2 regions of the Thioalkalivibrio sp. ALM2T genome follow, and region 1 is predicted to be linked to the other one. Evidence: riboswitches for the same ligand, from Rfam matches in the RefSeq annotation. Region 1 holds a riboswitch; the other holds the start of a gene.
The links. A riboswitch is a leader RNA that binds a small molecule or an ion and turns the genes downstream of it on or off. The one in region 1 is predicted to bind cobalamin.
Positions count from the first base shown of each region.

Region 2: it holds a riboswitch for cobalamin, as region 1 does, so the genes downstream of both, bluB (5,6-dimethylbenzimidazole synthase) here and F816_RS0104790 (TonB-dependent receptor domain-containing protein) in region 1, are expected to answer to the same signal.

Region 1 is NZ_KB906558.1:22,862-30,203, forward strand. It holds gene F816_RS0104780 (cobaltochelatase subunit CobN) at 1-2,206, opposite strand, end outside; gene F816_RS0104785 (cob(I)yrinic acid a,c-diamide adenosyltransferase) at 2,331-2,885, opposite strand; gene F816_RS0104790 (TonB-dependent receptor domain-containing protein) at 2,890-4,704, opposite strand; cobalamin riboswitch at 4,846-5,074, opposite strand; gene F816_RS0104795 (hypothetical protein) at 5,134-7,032, opposite strand; gene F816_RS0104800 (cyclopropane-fatty-acyl-phospholipid synthase family protein) at 7,142-7,342, opposite strand, start outside.
Region 2 is NZ_KB906556.1:292,839-300,180, reverse strand. It holds gene F816_RS0101360 (hypothetical protein) at 1-11, opposite strand, end outside; gene F816_RS0101355 (ABC transporter ATP-binding protein) at 17-883, opposite strand; gene F816_RS0101350 (iron ABC transporter permease) at 883-1,854, opposite strand; gene F816_RS0101345 (cobalamin-binding protein) at 1,988-2,860, opposite strand; cobalamin riboswitch at 3,051-3,315, shown strand; gene bluB (5,6-dimethylbenzimidazole synthase) at 3,409-4,182, shown strand; gene cbiB (adenosylcobinamide-phosphate synthase CbiB) at 4,179-5,081, shown strand; gene cobD (threonine-phosphate decarboxylase CobD) at 5,092-6,099, shown strand; gene F816_RS0101325 (cobyric acid synthase) at 6,099-7,342, shown strand, end outside.

The DNA.
Region 1 (7,342 bases):
GCGGGGTCAGGTGGCTGATCATCACGCCCATGGCACGGCGCTTGGCCTGGATGCCCTCGCCCACGCCGTCGACGATGTAGGGATAGATGATCGGCAGCTCGGCGCCCAGGATCTCCGGATAGTCATCCGGCGTCATGCCGGCGCGCCGGCGCGGCAGGAACTCGCGGGTCGAATGGCGCCCGACATAGACCAGCGCATCGGCCTCGAAGTGATCCCGGATCCAGTGGTAGAAGCCGACATACTGGTGGGTCGGCGGGAAGGTGGTGTTGGCGTGCAGCAGGCGCTCGCTGACCTCCCAGCCGCGCGGCGGCTGCGGGCCGATGAACACGTTGCCGAACTCGATCCCCGGGAACAGCATCTCGCCGTCGCGGGTCATCGCCTCGCCGGGCGCCTCGCCCCAGCCCGTGAGGCCCGGGATTCCGGTACGCACCAGCGCCTTGCGCAGGCTCTCGGTGGTTGCGTGTTCATCCGCACTGGAGAGCGTGGCCTTCCAGGCCGCCTCGTACTGTGCAAGCAGGTCCAGCGCCCGCTCCTGCGCATCGTGCGGGTAGCTCTCCAGCATGTGGCGCAGATCGCCGACCCCGCTGTCCAGCGCGGCCTGGGCCAGCTCGGTCTTGTCGGCCTTCCAGGCCGTCTCCAGGCGGGCCTGCAGATAGCCGATCGGACCATCCACCAGCTCCGCCTGCACGGACTCGGGCAGGCGTTCGAAATAGGCCTGGTACTGTTCGCGATCCAGCGAAGGCACTCGCCCGGCGATCGCATCCAGCGCATCCGCCTGCTCCGGCAGGTTCACTGCGCGATCCTGGATCATGTCCATCAGCGCATCGGTATCCTCGGGCACGTCATCCCCGAGGTCGTATCCCGCGGCCTCCAGCCGCTGCAGCATCTCCAGCAACGACTCGGGCACGTCGAGCTTGTCCGCACCGATGTTCTGCCGCCCCGGCGGATGGTTGTAGTACACCACCGCCACGCGCTTGTCCGCGTTGTCCTTGGCGCGCAGGCGCTGCCAGGCCGCCATGCGCTCGGCCAGGGCCTTGACCCGTTCGTCCTCTGGCTCCGACAGCCGCAGGCGCACCCCGGTGCGCGCGTCGATCGCCGGCTCGCCGGCGGTGGCCAGTACCATCGGCTGGCTCATCCCCTGCAACTCGGGCATGGCCACGTGGTAATGCACCTTGTCCCAGGGGATCCCTTCATGCGACAGCTGCCACTGCAGCGTGCTGACGTCCGCCAGACGGATCCCCTTGACCACCGGCACGTCCAGCTCGCCAAAGGCCGCGGCCACGGCCTCGCGGTTGCCGCCCCCGCCGACGACAAAGTCCTGCAGGCTCACGATCCCGGCCAGCTCGGCCGGGGCCGCGCGTTCGGCCAGCTGCTCCACCGCCTCGCGGCTGGCGCCACCCCAGCGCGCCAGCACGGCAAAGCACTGCAGGCCGCGTTGTTCCAGCGCCTCGCAGCTCGCATCCAGCAGCGCCCGATCACCGGGCCGGTCGCCGGTATCCAGGTCCAGCAGCGCGACAGCCGGCCCAGCGTCGAGTCCAAGATCCCCGGGATCGGCTCTCGAGACCCCATCCCGGTAATAGCGGATCGTCTCGCGCGGGTCCGGTTCGGGGACCTCGATCACATGGCCACCGGCCGCCGCCAGCCAGCGCATCAGCCCTTCCATGCTCTCCGGGGTACGGCCCTGATAGAAGGCACGGCCTGTCAGCCAGTCCACCTGCTCCGCAAAGCGCTCCTTCTGAGTCGTCAGATGTTCCCGCGGGTCCACTCCGGGTTCGGGGTTCTCCGCCAGCTCGGTGCGCGCATCGTCTTCCAGGCCCGCCAGCACGAACTCGCCATCCAGGCGCGACAGTGCGGTCAGGCGGCGTTCGCTATTGATCGCCAGCACCGCCGCGCCGTCGGCTGGCGGCTGCTCGCGCAACAGGCGCTCCAGGCGCCCGGCCTGGTCGCCGAACACGGCGGCCACCAGTACTGCATCGGCCTCGGCCCACAGGGCCGCAACGGCGGCGTCGTCCTTGTCGGCCAGCTGCTCCGGTGTGCGCAGAACGACTTCCGCGTTGGGATGGGCCTCGAGAAAGCGATGGGCGCCGGCGGCAACCTCGGCCGCCGAGCGATCCGACACGATGCCGGTGATCTGTGGACCGGCCCACGCCGACCCCGCCCACAGGCAGGCGGCAAGCAATAATAGGGTGCGTTTCCAGATGGACATACGGATGACTCCGGAGAAACTACAGACCGCTGCACAACAGGCAAGCGGTCGGGAAACGCTGAACCTTCAGCGCTTCCCGACATGCCGGTTAAGAACAGACTGAATTTGGGGGTACGGGCCGGATTCAGCCGCGCTGATTGGCCGGCTGCCAGAGGACTTCCGCGCCGTTCTCGTGACGCGCGAGCACGCGGCAGAGCACGAACAGCAGATCCGACAGGCGGTTGATGTAGGCCAGGGAATTTGGCCGCAGCGCCTCGTGGTGGTTGAGCGCCACCAGCCGTCGCTCGGCACGGCGGCACACCGTCCGCGCGATATGGCAGTCGGCCGTGGCCGGACCACCACCGGGCAGGATGAACTCCTTCAACGCCGGAAGATCGGCGTTGAAGCTCTCGAGCTCGACATCCAGCCGCTCGACCGAGGCCTCCGGAAGTGCCTCATGGCCCGGCACCGCCAGCTCCGCCCCGAGATCGAACAGCTCGTGCTGCACCAGGGCCAGCGAACGACGCACTTCCTCGGGCAGATCGTGGACCAGAACCCGGCCCACGACACTGTTCAACTCGTCCACATCACCGAAGGCCTCGACCCGGTGGCTGTCCTTGTCCACCCGCGAGCCATCACCCAGGCCAGTGCGGCCCTCGTCGCCGGTACGCGTCGCAATCTTCGACAGTCGATTTCCCATGGTCTTACCTCTGCTGGTAGCGGAGCTTCACAAACGCGGCCCGCCCCGGCTGGTTGTAGTCAACTCCATCAAACGAATTTCTCGCGACCACGTAATCCCGGTCGAACACGTTGTCAATCGAGGCCTCGACTCGCCACTCCGAATTAATCTGGTACCCAGCGCGCAAATTCACCAAACCGTAACCAGAGAGCCGCTCATCATTGGCGCTGTCGTTGTATGAACGGCTTTTTGCAATGATGGAGCCCCCAAACGAAAAGCTTTGGATCTGCCTATCCAGATCGAAACGGGCAGTTACCGGGGACCGACGAGGAAGTTCATTGCCTGTGGCGCGATCCTCTGCATCCAAAAGGGTCAACGAAGCGCGCGAAATCCAACCTTCACGTTCATAACCACCCTCCAGCTCAAGTCCGGAAATCCTCGCTTGGTCAACATTCTCAGGCGGCCAAACTGGAATCATTTTTTCCACTCGGGACTGGAAGATTGCTGCGTCCAGATACCCTTGCGAAAAACTGGCTCGTAGGCCTATTTCAACCGTTTCAGACTCTTCTGCTTGAAGTTCCGGATCGCCCGCCCCTGGCCAATAAAGTTGATTAAATGTAGGCGCATTAAAAGCGGTACCGTAAGTGGCTCGAAGACGTATGGTATCTGTTGCCTGCATACCCCAAGCCAACTGCCCTGTTACCTTGTCGCCGAACTGCTCATTGTCGTCATAACGCAAGCTTCCCTCGAGGTCATGACGGCCCACTCCAACCTGCGTCACTGAGTATGCGCCAACGTTGTACCGCGAATTTTCAACATAGTCGGTGGTGCTATCCACCCGGTCTTCGTACGCATCGATCCCGGCAATCAAGTAAACATGGTCCGTTATCTCGATATCGTTGCGCCACTCCACGGCATCGCGTTTCGTATCGAAGCGCGACGAAAAGACACCCTCGCTAAAGTTATCGTTCTCGTCGCGACTGTGACTGACACTGACCTCGGTATCCCAAAGCGGGGTCACGGGCACGCGCAAGCCAGCACGAAGCCCGGCATGCCGAAAATCGGTTTCATCCTCGGAACCATCGAATTCGGTCCTACCTTCTGAGTACAGCACGCTACCGAAAACCTCCACCCCATTACCCAGGCGGTGCGAGACCTTGGTAGCCAGCGAGGTATTTTCATAGCCATCGCGGTCTTCGTCGCCCACGCCATCCTGGACATTGATTCCGTCTGTGTTGAAGTGGCTGACTGAGAAGCTATAACTCGTATTATCGTTGCCTCCGGCCACGCCGACACCCGTCTCCCAGGTGTTGAAGCTGCCGCCGCCGACAAACGCGTTGACCTTCGGCGGACCCTTGCGCCCCTCGCGGGTAAACACTTGCACCACGCCACCGATGGCGTCGGAGCCGTAGATACTGGTGCGGGGCCCGCGAACGATCTCCACGCGCTCAATCTCTTCGGGCGGCAGGAACTGCCAACTTGCCCCACCTCCCGTCGCAGGCCCCATTCGAACTCCATCGACCAGCAGCAGGGTGTGTCCAGAGCTCGCCCCACGGGTGAAGACCGAAGTGGTCTTGCCGAAGGCGCTGTTCTGGGAGGTCTCGATCCCGGCGCGACCTTCGAGCAGATCGGTGAACTGTTTGGGTTGCAGCCGCTCGATCTCTTCACGGTCGATTATGGTGACCGATGCCAGCGTCTCGTCGACGGTCTGAGCGATGCGACTCGCCGTCACCTGGACGGTGTCGAGGGTCTGGGCTTCGGTTTCGGGGGCGTCCTGGGCGTGTGCCAGGGCGGGGGTCATGGCCAGCAGAATGGCCGAGGAAAGTGCTGTGCGTTTCATGTCGTCCGTGTCTCCCGGCGAGCCGCCCGCACGCCGTTGATTCGTCGGGATCGCGCAGACAGGAGGAAACAGACACGAGGGGGATCGGCCAGGGCCGGCGAACGGCTGGGCTCGATCATCCGCCTCGCATGCCCTCCGCATGCCGCGCGATCATTCCCTGGCCGGTCTCCGGGCTGACGAGCGTTCCGGTGCGGCGCCTTCCCGAGCGTTTGCTCAGTGACATATGCCGCGACCATCAGAGACCTTGGTCTCTCGCTCGATCACCGTTGCGGGGGCAGCGTCGGACTCGCCCATCAACATGGGCTCACCGATCTTCCCGTTTAACCCGACCAGCAAACGCCGACCGGGCACCAAGGAACGGCGCGAACCTTACACAGTTGGGCGCAAAATTACCAGTCGAGAGGGCGCTGGGTGGCCCCGCCTTTCCGATCAACGCCGCCGACGCTCCTCGGCATGCAGGTAGCGTGCGCCTCGCTTGAGGAGCCGCCCCCAGGTCTTGTCCTGCAGCATGGCGTCGAACTCCGGGGAGCGCTCGGCCCGCAGTGCGACCGGATGTGAGTCGTCGCCGGGGTGGGTGGCCAGCATATCCATCCGCTCGCGGTTGGCGCCGTAGCGAGCAACCAGGAAGTCGCGCATGGAATCGCTCAGCGGCAGGTGATAGATACGGGTCAGCCGCATCGCCAGCCATTCGGCCATGCGTCCCAGGTCCTGGCGCACCTTGCGCACCATGGCGGAGCCCAGACCGGCCTTGGCATCCGCGCTCATGCCCACGTACAAGCCCCCGAGGTAGGCGGCGGGGTTGGCATAGATGGCGCGCTGGATACTCGGGTTGGTCAGGTCCACCAGCGGTTCCAGGATCAGCGCCAGCTGGATGCCGATACGCTTGGCGGTTTCCGCGTCCAGCACAGACCCGCCCAGGTAGAAAAGCTCTCCCTGTCGCTCGATCTTCAATTCGCTGAGATAGTTGCAGAAGGCATTCGCCAGCTTGAGCTTCTGATCGTCGCTCAGTTCGATCAGCTCTTCGCTGACCCGAATACCCCGCACGCTGCGCTTGAACCAGCCCTTCTCGCCCTTCTTCTCGACCTGTGCTCGCCGCAGGGCTTCCCAGCGCTCCACTGCGTTCGTATAGCGGCTCTGGGCCTGCATCAGCTGGTCGCGCGCCTCGCGCAGATCCTCCACGCGCCGCAGGGCGAGCCCCAGCAACTGGCCCTCGGACGAATGCTCCCCGGGTTCGAGGTCTTCCAGCCGCTGCAGTGCCTCGAGCACCTGACGTCCAAGACTCACCACCGGCTCGCGCAGGGCCTGAGGTTCCAGGCCGGAGGCCTCGCTCTGTGCCAGCAGCATGCCCAGAGAGCGCAGGCGGCTGACCACCCCCGCCTGCGCCACCCGAAAGCGATTGCCCTGCGATTCCAGGCGGTCCAGCGCCGCGCCCAGCTGCCATCCACCGGACCACTCGAAGCTCAGTCGCTTGATCTGGCGCCCGTTCACCAGTTCGAACGCCAGCACGAAGATCGCCTGCACGTCCTCAAGCGTGCAGCGCGCCAGGTCGTCCGCATCCGCCGCGGAGAACAGCCGGTCGAGGAACTGGTCCACGCGCCGCACGCCGTCCTCCTGGGTCGGCGCCATGCCCCGCAGGCGATCACGCAGCAGGTCGGCGACCTCCGGGGCCTCGTGGTGCAGCTTCTCCAGTGCCGCGAGTCTCGAATCCTCGGTCGCATCCACCAGATCGCCCACGCGCGCGCGCAGACCCAGGCGGCGATAGATTTCGATCTGCTCCGCGGCGGCAGCCAGGCTGGCATCGCCGGTCATCTCGCGCACCGCGACCGCCACGGCCTCGGGGGCGATATCCACTTCGTGCAGAAGGACTTGGGCTGCCTTGCGCCGACGCATGTCCGGGGTCATCTCTCCCATCGCCAGGTCGCGGGTGACGAACAGCAGATCCGGCAGCAAGTCGATGGTGTTGCGCAGCTGATCGCGCGAGCGCTCCTGGCGCTTGCCCCGTGTGGCATCCGCGACGAAGCGCGCGACCAGGCCGATGACCCCGAACAGCAGGGTGTAAACGGCAAAGAAGATGAAGTTCTGTGCCGGGGCGGCGTGGCCAAAACCGAGGAAGTAGCCGCCCTGCATCGCCAGGAACGTGACCGGCCCGGCGGCCCACAGCAACTGCAGGAAGTTCAGCGACCAGGGTACGCGCCGTGCGGTGGCAGCCACCTCGGTAATGCGGCTGCGCCCGGCCGCCTCGATCAGGACGTGCTCCTGTGACGGTCCGGTCGCCTCCGGCGCGTCCTGGCCCTGCTGCTCCCTGCGTTTGCGAATCCGACCGAACACCCGCCCTGCTCCAGAACGTGTCAACGCACCCGACGTGGGTACGGAGTGACCCTTAGTGTAGGGAAAGCGGGTTCAGTTCGCGCGGTTGGCGCACGCAGCGCGGGTGCGGTCAGGCCGCGTCGCTACGCCCGCCCCGGGCCTCCCCGGGCGGTGTGGAGATCACTTCGGGGGCATCGTCCCGATAGAGGTAATCGCGGGTCAGCGGCACCGCATCCTGCTGCTTGGCCATCTGCACGTGGAAGACCACCTGATCCCACCAGCGGAAGGTGCCCTCACAGCTGGCCAGGTAGAACTCCCACATGCGGCAGAA
Region 2 (7,342 bases), on a different contig from region 1:
AAGAATTCCATAGGGATTACTCGTTGCGGGGCAGGAAGACGGGCAGGCCGTCCACCTCGCCCACGCTCAGGCGTTGGTTGTACAGGCGCTCCAGTGCACTGGGCACCAGCATGGTGGCCGTGGGGCCCCAGCACGCCTGTCCGTCAGGGAATAGCAGAAGCAAGTGATCGCAGTAGCGCGCCGCGAGGTTGACGTCGTGCAGGACCAGCACTGCGCCTCGGTTTTCCTGACCGACGATGGCCTGCACGCGGTTGAGCACGGCCACCTGATGATGCAGGTCCAGCTGGCTGGTGGGCTCGTCCAGCAGGAGCAGGCTGGGATCTTGGGTCAGGACCGTCGCGATCGCCAGGCGCTGGCGTTCCCCGCCGGACAAGGTGTCCACCATGCGGTCCTCGAGGTCAGCGAGATCCATCGCCGCGAGTGCCGCACGGGCGCGGGCGTAGTCCTCGGAAGACTCGATATCCCAGGGCCGCAGATACGGGTGGCGTCCGATCAGGGCCGTCTCCAGCACCGTGGCGGGAAAGCCGTCATGGTGGGTCTGGAAGACCAGGCCCAGGCGACGGGCCAGTTCCGCGCGGGCGAGGGCCGCAATGGATTGTCCCTTGATCTTGATGGTTCCGGCACGCGCGGCCCGCAGGCCGGCGAGGGTCTGCAGGAGGGTGCTCTTGCCGGCCCCATTCGGGCCCAGGATGCCCCAGCACTGGCCCGGATCCACCGTCAGGTCCAGCGGCGAACCGGGCGGCCGCTCGGGCACGTCGATGACGAGGTCATGCGTCGCGAGCAGGGTCTTGGGCCCCGGTTCCTGGTGGACGCTGCGCGCGCCCAGGCCCGGTGTGTCGTGTGGCTGGGTCGCCGCGGGGGCTGGGGGAGGTGTACGCGGCATCAGCGGCTCCGGTAGAGCAGGAACAGGAACACCGGGACACCCAGCATCGCGGTGATGACGCCCACCGGCAATTGCTCCGGGGCGATGATCGTGCGGGCCAGGGTGTCGGCCAGGGTGAGCAGGATGCCCCCGCCCAGGGCCGAGGCCGGCAGGATCACGCGCTGGTCGTTGCCAAAGATCAGACGCAGCATGTGCGGCACGATCAGCCCGACAAAGCCGACCGCGCCGACCTGGGTGACCGCAGTCGCGGTGATCAGGGCAGCCACGACATAGATCGTCCATTCCACCGGGCGTACGGCCACTCCGAGGGCCGCGGCCTGCATTGGCCCGCGCGCCAGGACGTTCAGGGTGCGCCCAAAGGGCAGGGCGAGCAGGGCGACGACCACGAGTACGCCCCAGGCGGGGTAGGGGTTGCGGGCATGGGAGACGTCGCCCATCAGCCAGTACAGCATGCCCGGGAGCTCCGCGGTGGGGCTGACCGCGAGGATGAAACTGATCATCGCGCCCCAGCCGGCGGCCACCACGACACCGGTCAGCAGCAGGCGGGTCGGGGTCCAGCTGCCCGTGCCGTGGGCCAGGCCGAACACCAGAATGGTGGACAGCAGGGCACCCACGAAGGCCGCGGCCGAGACCGAGAACATAGACAGCCCCGCCAGCATCGCCAGCAAGGCGCCCACCGAGGCGCCGCCAGAGAGCCCCAGCACGTAGGGATCGGCCAGTGGATTGCGCAGCAGCACCTGCATGAGCGCTCCGGCCAGGCCCAGCAGCCCGCCGGCGGCGAACGCGGCCAGCGCGCGCGGCAGGCGCAGCTCCAGTACCAGGGTGCTGTGCAGTCGCGAGGCCTCGCCGAAGAAGACACTCAGCAGGTCAGGGAACGGAATCTGCACGCTGCCGTAAGCCAGTGCCACCAGGACGGAGAGCACAGACGCGGGCAACAGCACGCCGAGGGCCAGGAGGAACGAACGGGTCAAGCGGGAGCCCTCCGCTCCAGGCGGGCGAAGCGGTGGATTGCCGGAACGGCGGGAGCGCGGCCTTCAGCACACGTACAACGCTCCTTCATTGGTGTCCCGCAGTATCCGTTGCGAGAGACCGCGAGGCGGACCGTCATGGTGATGGGGCGGGACGGCGTGTGCGGGCGCGTTCGAGTTCTTCGCACATCAGGGCGGTGCCTTCCGCGATGCGTCCGGTATGGCGTTGCAGGAGCGAAGGGGGAATGAAGAAGAGATTGTCGCGCTGGACCGCGGTCATGTCCTCCCATTGGCCCCAGGCGATCACCCAGTCGGGGCGGTCCTCGCCCATGCCGCCGCCGATGATGACCTCGGGGTCGGCATCCAGTACGGCTTCGCGCCCAATGCGCGGCACCAGGCGGTCGAGATCGCCAAACACGTTCACGCCGCCACACACGGCGATGGCCTCGGCGATCAGGTGGTCGTCATTGACCGTCATCAACGGTTGCTCCCACACCTGATAGAACACGCGAATCGGATCCCGGTCGCCGTACGTGGCGCGTAGCGCGTCCATTCGGTCCAGGAAGTCCTGTGCCGCGGCCTCGCCCTGGTCATGCGTGCCGGCCAGCGTGGCCATGCGCCGCATGCTCGAGGCCACACCCTCGAAGCTGCGCGGTTCCGATACATACACCGGCAGTCCCAGTTCGCGCAGGCGTTCGACCTGGGAGGCGGAGTTGCCGCTCTTCCACGCGATCACCAGATCGGGGTCCCTTTCCAGTACCCGTTCCAGGTCAATCCGGCTGTAGCCGCCAATCCGCGGGATGGCCTCCGCCTCGGGCGGATAATCGCTGTACTGCGTTGCGCCCACGATGCGGTCCCCCGCACCCACGGCAAACAGCACCTCGGTGATGTGCGGGGCCAGGCTGACGATGCGCTCGGCAGGCTGCTCCAGATGGACCTCGCGGTCATCGTCGTCGGTGACCGTAATCGAGTCCCCGATTGCGGGCAGCGGGGTCGAGAGCAGGCCCATGAGGCAAGCGAGCAGTGGAGTTCGAGAAGTCCAGAATTGCATGAGTTTACAGTCGCATTGGATTGGTTATTCAAGCGCCTTCGAGCCGGCTGGTGAGCCGTCACCAGGCGTTGGACTAGCGGGGCATCATAGCAGCAAGCCTGGGGCGCCTCGGAGCGTCAATTGGTCGGCAGTGGGCTTGCCGCGTATGATTCACGCTTCGCTGCCAGGTGCCCGGGTGATTGGTCGCACGGGTTAAACGGGAAGTCGGTGCAGGCGCGGGATCCTCCTCAGCTCCATGCCGACGCTGCCCCCGCAACGGTAGGCGAGTGGGTTCGCGGGGTGCTCCATCAGGCACCGCGGACCTCGGCAAGTCGAAAGCCACTGGGCCGCACGTGGCCCGGGAAGGCGACTTGCCGCCCCGGATTGCCGGGGATTCGCGAGCCCGGAGACCGGCCTGGACGAACTTTCTGCGACCGCGCGGTGGGCGAGGGTCGGTAGGCATGGATCTGTCATGACCATGCCCCGATTCTTCTGCATCCGCGTCGCGTCGCCCTGACGGTAAGCCGATGCAGTCCGATTTGCCCGCCAACGAGAATCCTTCCCGGCCCGATGCGGATGCGGCTGCTTCGGGCTTTGCCCAAGATGAGCTGGCGGCCGTCTACCGGGTGATCGCGGAACGCCGCGATATGCGCCACTTTCGACCGGACCCGGTTGATCCGGCGGTGCTGCGGCGCGTGCTTGAGGCGGCGCATCGTGCGCCGAGCGTCGGGTATATGCAGCCCTGGCGCTTCCTGCGCATTACCGACCCGGCCGAGCGCGAGGCGCTGCATGCCCACGCGGCGGAGGAACAGGCCCGCACCGCACAAGCCTGTGGCGAGCGCGCAGCGGAGGTGCATCGCTTGAAGCTGGAGGGCATCCGCGAGGCGGGCGAGCTGCTGGTCGTGGCCCTGACCGATGGCCGCGAGCGCTACGTGCTCGGCCGGCGGACGCTCCCCGAGATGGACCTGTGTTCCGCCGCCTGCGCGATCCAGAACCTGTGGCTGGCCGCCCGCGCCGAGGGCCTGGGCATGGGCTGGGTCTCCCTGTTCGATCCGGACTGGCTGGCCGATCGGCTGGACATGCCCGAAGGCGGGTACCCGATCGCGGTGCTGTGCCTGGGGCATGTGGAGCGCTTCTATGACCGGCCGCTGCTGGAGACCGCCGGCTGGGACAGCCGCCGCCCGCTGGAAGACCTGGTATTCCAGGACCGCTGGGGTGCGGCGTGCGAGCTGGTCGAGTCCCCGGATGCGCGGGAATCCGTCACGGGTCCGGATGGGGCATCCGGGCGCGGCCCGGCATGAGTACCTTTCTGATCCTGATGGGCGCCCTGGTCCTGGACCGACTGTTTGGTGACCCTCGGTGGTTCCACCCGCTCGCCGGATTCGGCCAGCTCGCGGCCTGGGCCGAATCGCGTTGGCATGCGCCGAGCCGTGCACGCGGAGCGCTTCTCCTCGCGGCGCTGGTCCTGCCTTGGGTGGCGCTGGCCGCACTGGGCGCCTCGCTGGCCTGGGGCTGGCTTCTGACGCTGGTGATCCTCACGCTGGCGATTGGCTGGCGCAGTCTGGACGAGCATGCGGAGGTGGTGGCCGAGGCCCTGGAAAGGGATGACCTGTCTGGGGCGCGCACTGGTGTCGGCATGTTGGTCAGTCGCGACACGGCGGCCCTGGATGAGCGCGGGGTGAGTGGCGCCACCATCGAGTCGGTGCTGGAGAACGGCAACGACGCGCTGTTCGCCACGATCTTCTGGTTCCTGGTGGCCGGCGCGCCGGGCGTGGTCGCCTATCGCCTGGTGAACACGCTGGACGCGATGTGGGGCTATCGCAATGACCGGTTTCGCTCGTTTGGCTGGGCCGCCGCGCGCCTGGACGATGCCATGAACCTGATCCCGGCCCGGCTGACGGCACTGGCCTATGCCCTGGCGGGGCGTGGCCGGGACGCGCTGCAGTGCTGGCGCGAGCAGGCCGCCGGCTGGAAGAGCCCGAACGCGGGGCCGGTGATGGCCGCGGGGGCGGGTGCGCTGGGCGTGGTCCTGGGCGGAGCGGCGCCCTATGGCGGGCAGCGCGAGTGGCGACCCCGCCTGGGGATGGGCCGCATGCCCGACGCGGCAGGCATTCGCCAGGCAATTACGCTGTTGGATCGTGCGCTGGCCATCTGGATGGCCTTTATTGTGGCCGGGGTGATTGTCGTTGTCCTGTTCTGAGGCCCAATCGATGCAGACGCCGGAGCCGAAGGCGCTGATTCAGGTGCACGGGGGCGGTATCCGCCAGGCGGCCGCGCGCTACGGGATCCCCAAGGCCGACTGGCTGGATCTTTCCACGGGCATCAACCCGCATGGCTACCCCGCAGGCGAGCTTCCGCCAGGGGCCTGGGCGCGCCTGCCGGAACCGGACGACGGCCTGGAGGCCGCGGCCGCCGCCTATTATGGGGCCGGGGCGCTTTTGCCGGTGCCCGGTTCCCAGGCCGCGATCCAGCTGCTGCCCGCGCTACGGGAAGGCACTTCGCGCGTGGGCATCCTCGAGCCCAGCTACAACGAACACGCTCGCGCCTGGCACGGGGCCGGGCACAACGTCGTCCCGCTGGACGGGGATTCGATCGAGGCCGCATTGCCCGGCCTGGACGTGCTGGTGCTGGTCAACCCCAACAACCCGACCGGACAGCGGTTCGACCGCGCGGACCTGCTGGCGTGGCATGCGGCCCTGGCCGCGCGCGGCGGCTGGCTGATCGTGGACGAGGCCTTCATGGACGTGACACCGGAGGCGAGCCTGGCGCAGGAAAAGCCGCGGAAGGGGCTGGTGGTGCTGCGCTCGCTGGGGAAGTTCTTTGGCCTGGCCGGGGCGCGCGTGGGATTTGTCATTGCGGAGGACACGCTGCTCACGCGACTGGCCGCCCGGATGGGCCCGTGGGGTCTTGCCGGACCGTCTCGCTGGATCGCCACCCAGGCGCTGTCGGACCGGGCCTGGCAGGCCGAGACACGCGGCATGCTCGAGGCACGTGGCCAGCGCCTGGCGGACTTGCTGCGCGACCAGGGGCTGGAACCCGCCGGCGGCACCGCGCTGTTTCAGTGGTGCCGCGTGGACGATCCCGCGGGCTGGCAGGATCGCCTGGGCGCGCAGGGCATTCTGGTTCGGCGGTTTGATGAGCCGGGCAGCCTTCGTTTTGGCTTGCCGGGACAGGAACACGAATGGAAGCGCCTGGAACAGGCACTGGGGGCGTCCTGATGGGTACGACGCTGATGGTGCAGGGCACGACCTCGGATGCCGGCAAGAGCGTGCTGGTGGCGGGACTGGCGCGCGTGCTGTACCGGCGCGGGCTGTCGGTGGTGCCGTTCAAGCCGCAGAACATGGCGCTGAACAGCGCGGTCACTATGGATGGTGGCGAGATCGGGCGCGCCCAGGCCCTGCAGGCGGCGGCCTGTGGCCTGGAACCGCATACGGACATGAACCCGGTACTGCTGAAACCCAGCTCGGACCAGGGCGCGCAGGTGATCATCCACGGCCGGCCGGCGGCGGAGCTGGATGCCCGGGCCTACCACGACTACAAGCCAGTGGCGCGCGAGGCGGTGCTGGCCTCGCATGGCCGACTGACCGCACAGTACGACCACGTCCTCGTGGAGGGCGCCGGTTCGCCGGCGGAGATCAACCTGCGTGCCGGCGACATTGCCAACATGGGCTTTGCCGAGGCCGTGGACTGCCCGGTGATCCTGGTTGCGGATATCGACCGGGGCGGGGTGTTCGCGCACCTGGTGGGCACGCTGGCGCTGTTGAGCGAGACGGAGCGCGCGCGGGTACAGGGCTTCGTGATCAACCGCTTTCGCGGCGATATCGGCCTGTTGCAACCCGGCCTGGACTGGCTGGAACAGGAAACCGGAAAGCCGGTGCTCGGCGTGATTCCGTACCTGCACGGGCTTTATCTGGATGCCGAGGACGCCCTGCCGCGCGAGGCGATGCCCGAGAAGGCTGCGGATGCGTTGAAGGTGGTCGTGCCGGCACTGCCGCGCATCTCCAACCACACGGATTTCGATCCGCTGCGTCTCCACCCGGCAGTGGACCTGCGCTTTGTTGGTCCAGGCGAATCCCTGCAGCCGGCGGATCTGGTCATCCTGCCGGGCTCGAAGGCCGTGCGTGGTGACCTCGCCTGGCTGCGCGAGCAGGGCTGGGAGGCCGCGCTGGAGCGGCATGTGCGTTATGGCGGGAAGGTGCTGGGCATCTGCGGCGGTTTCCAGATGCTGGGGCGTGCGGTGCACGATCCCGATGGGGTGGAGGGCCAGCCGGGCTCCACCGCGGCGCTGGGCTGGCTGGATATCGAGACCCGGCTCGCCCCGGAGAAGCACCTGGAACAGGTGAGCGGCGACCGCGTGCTGGATCGGGAGGCCCGCGTGGAAGGCTACGAGATCCATGCGGGCGTGACGACCGGCCCGGGCCTGGGGCGTCCGGTTCTGCAGCTGGAACACGGCCCGGATGG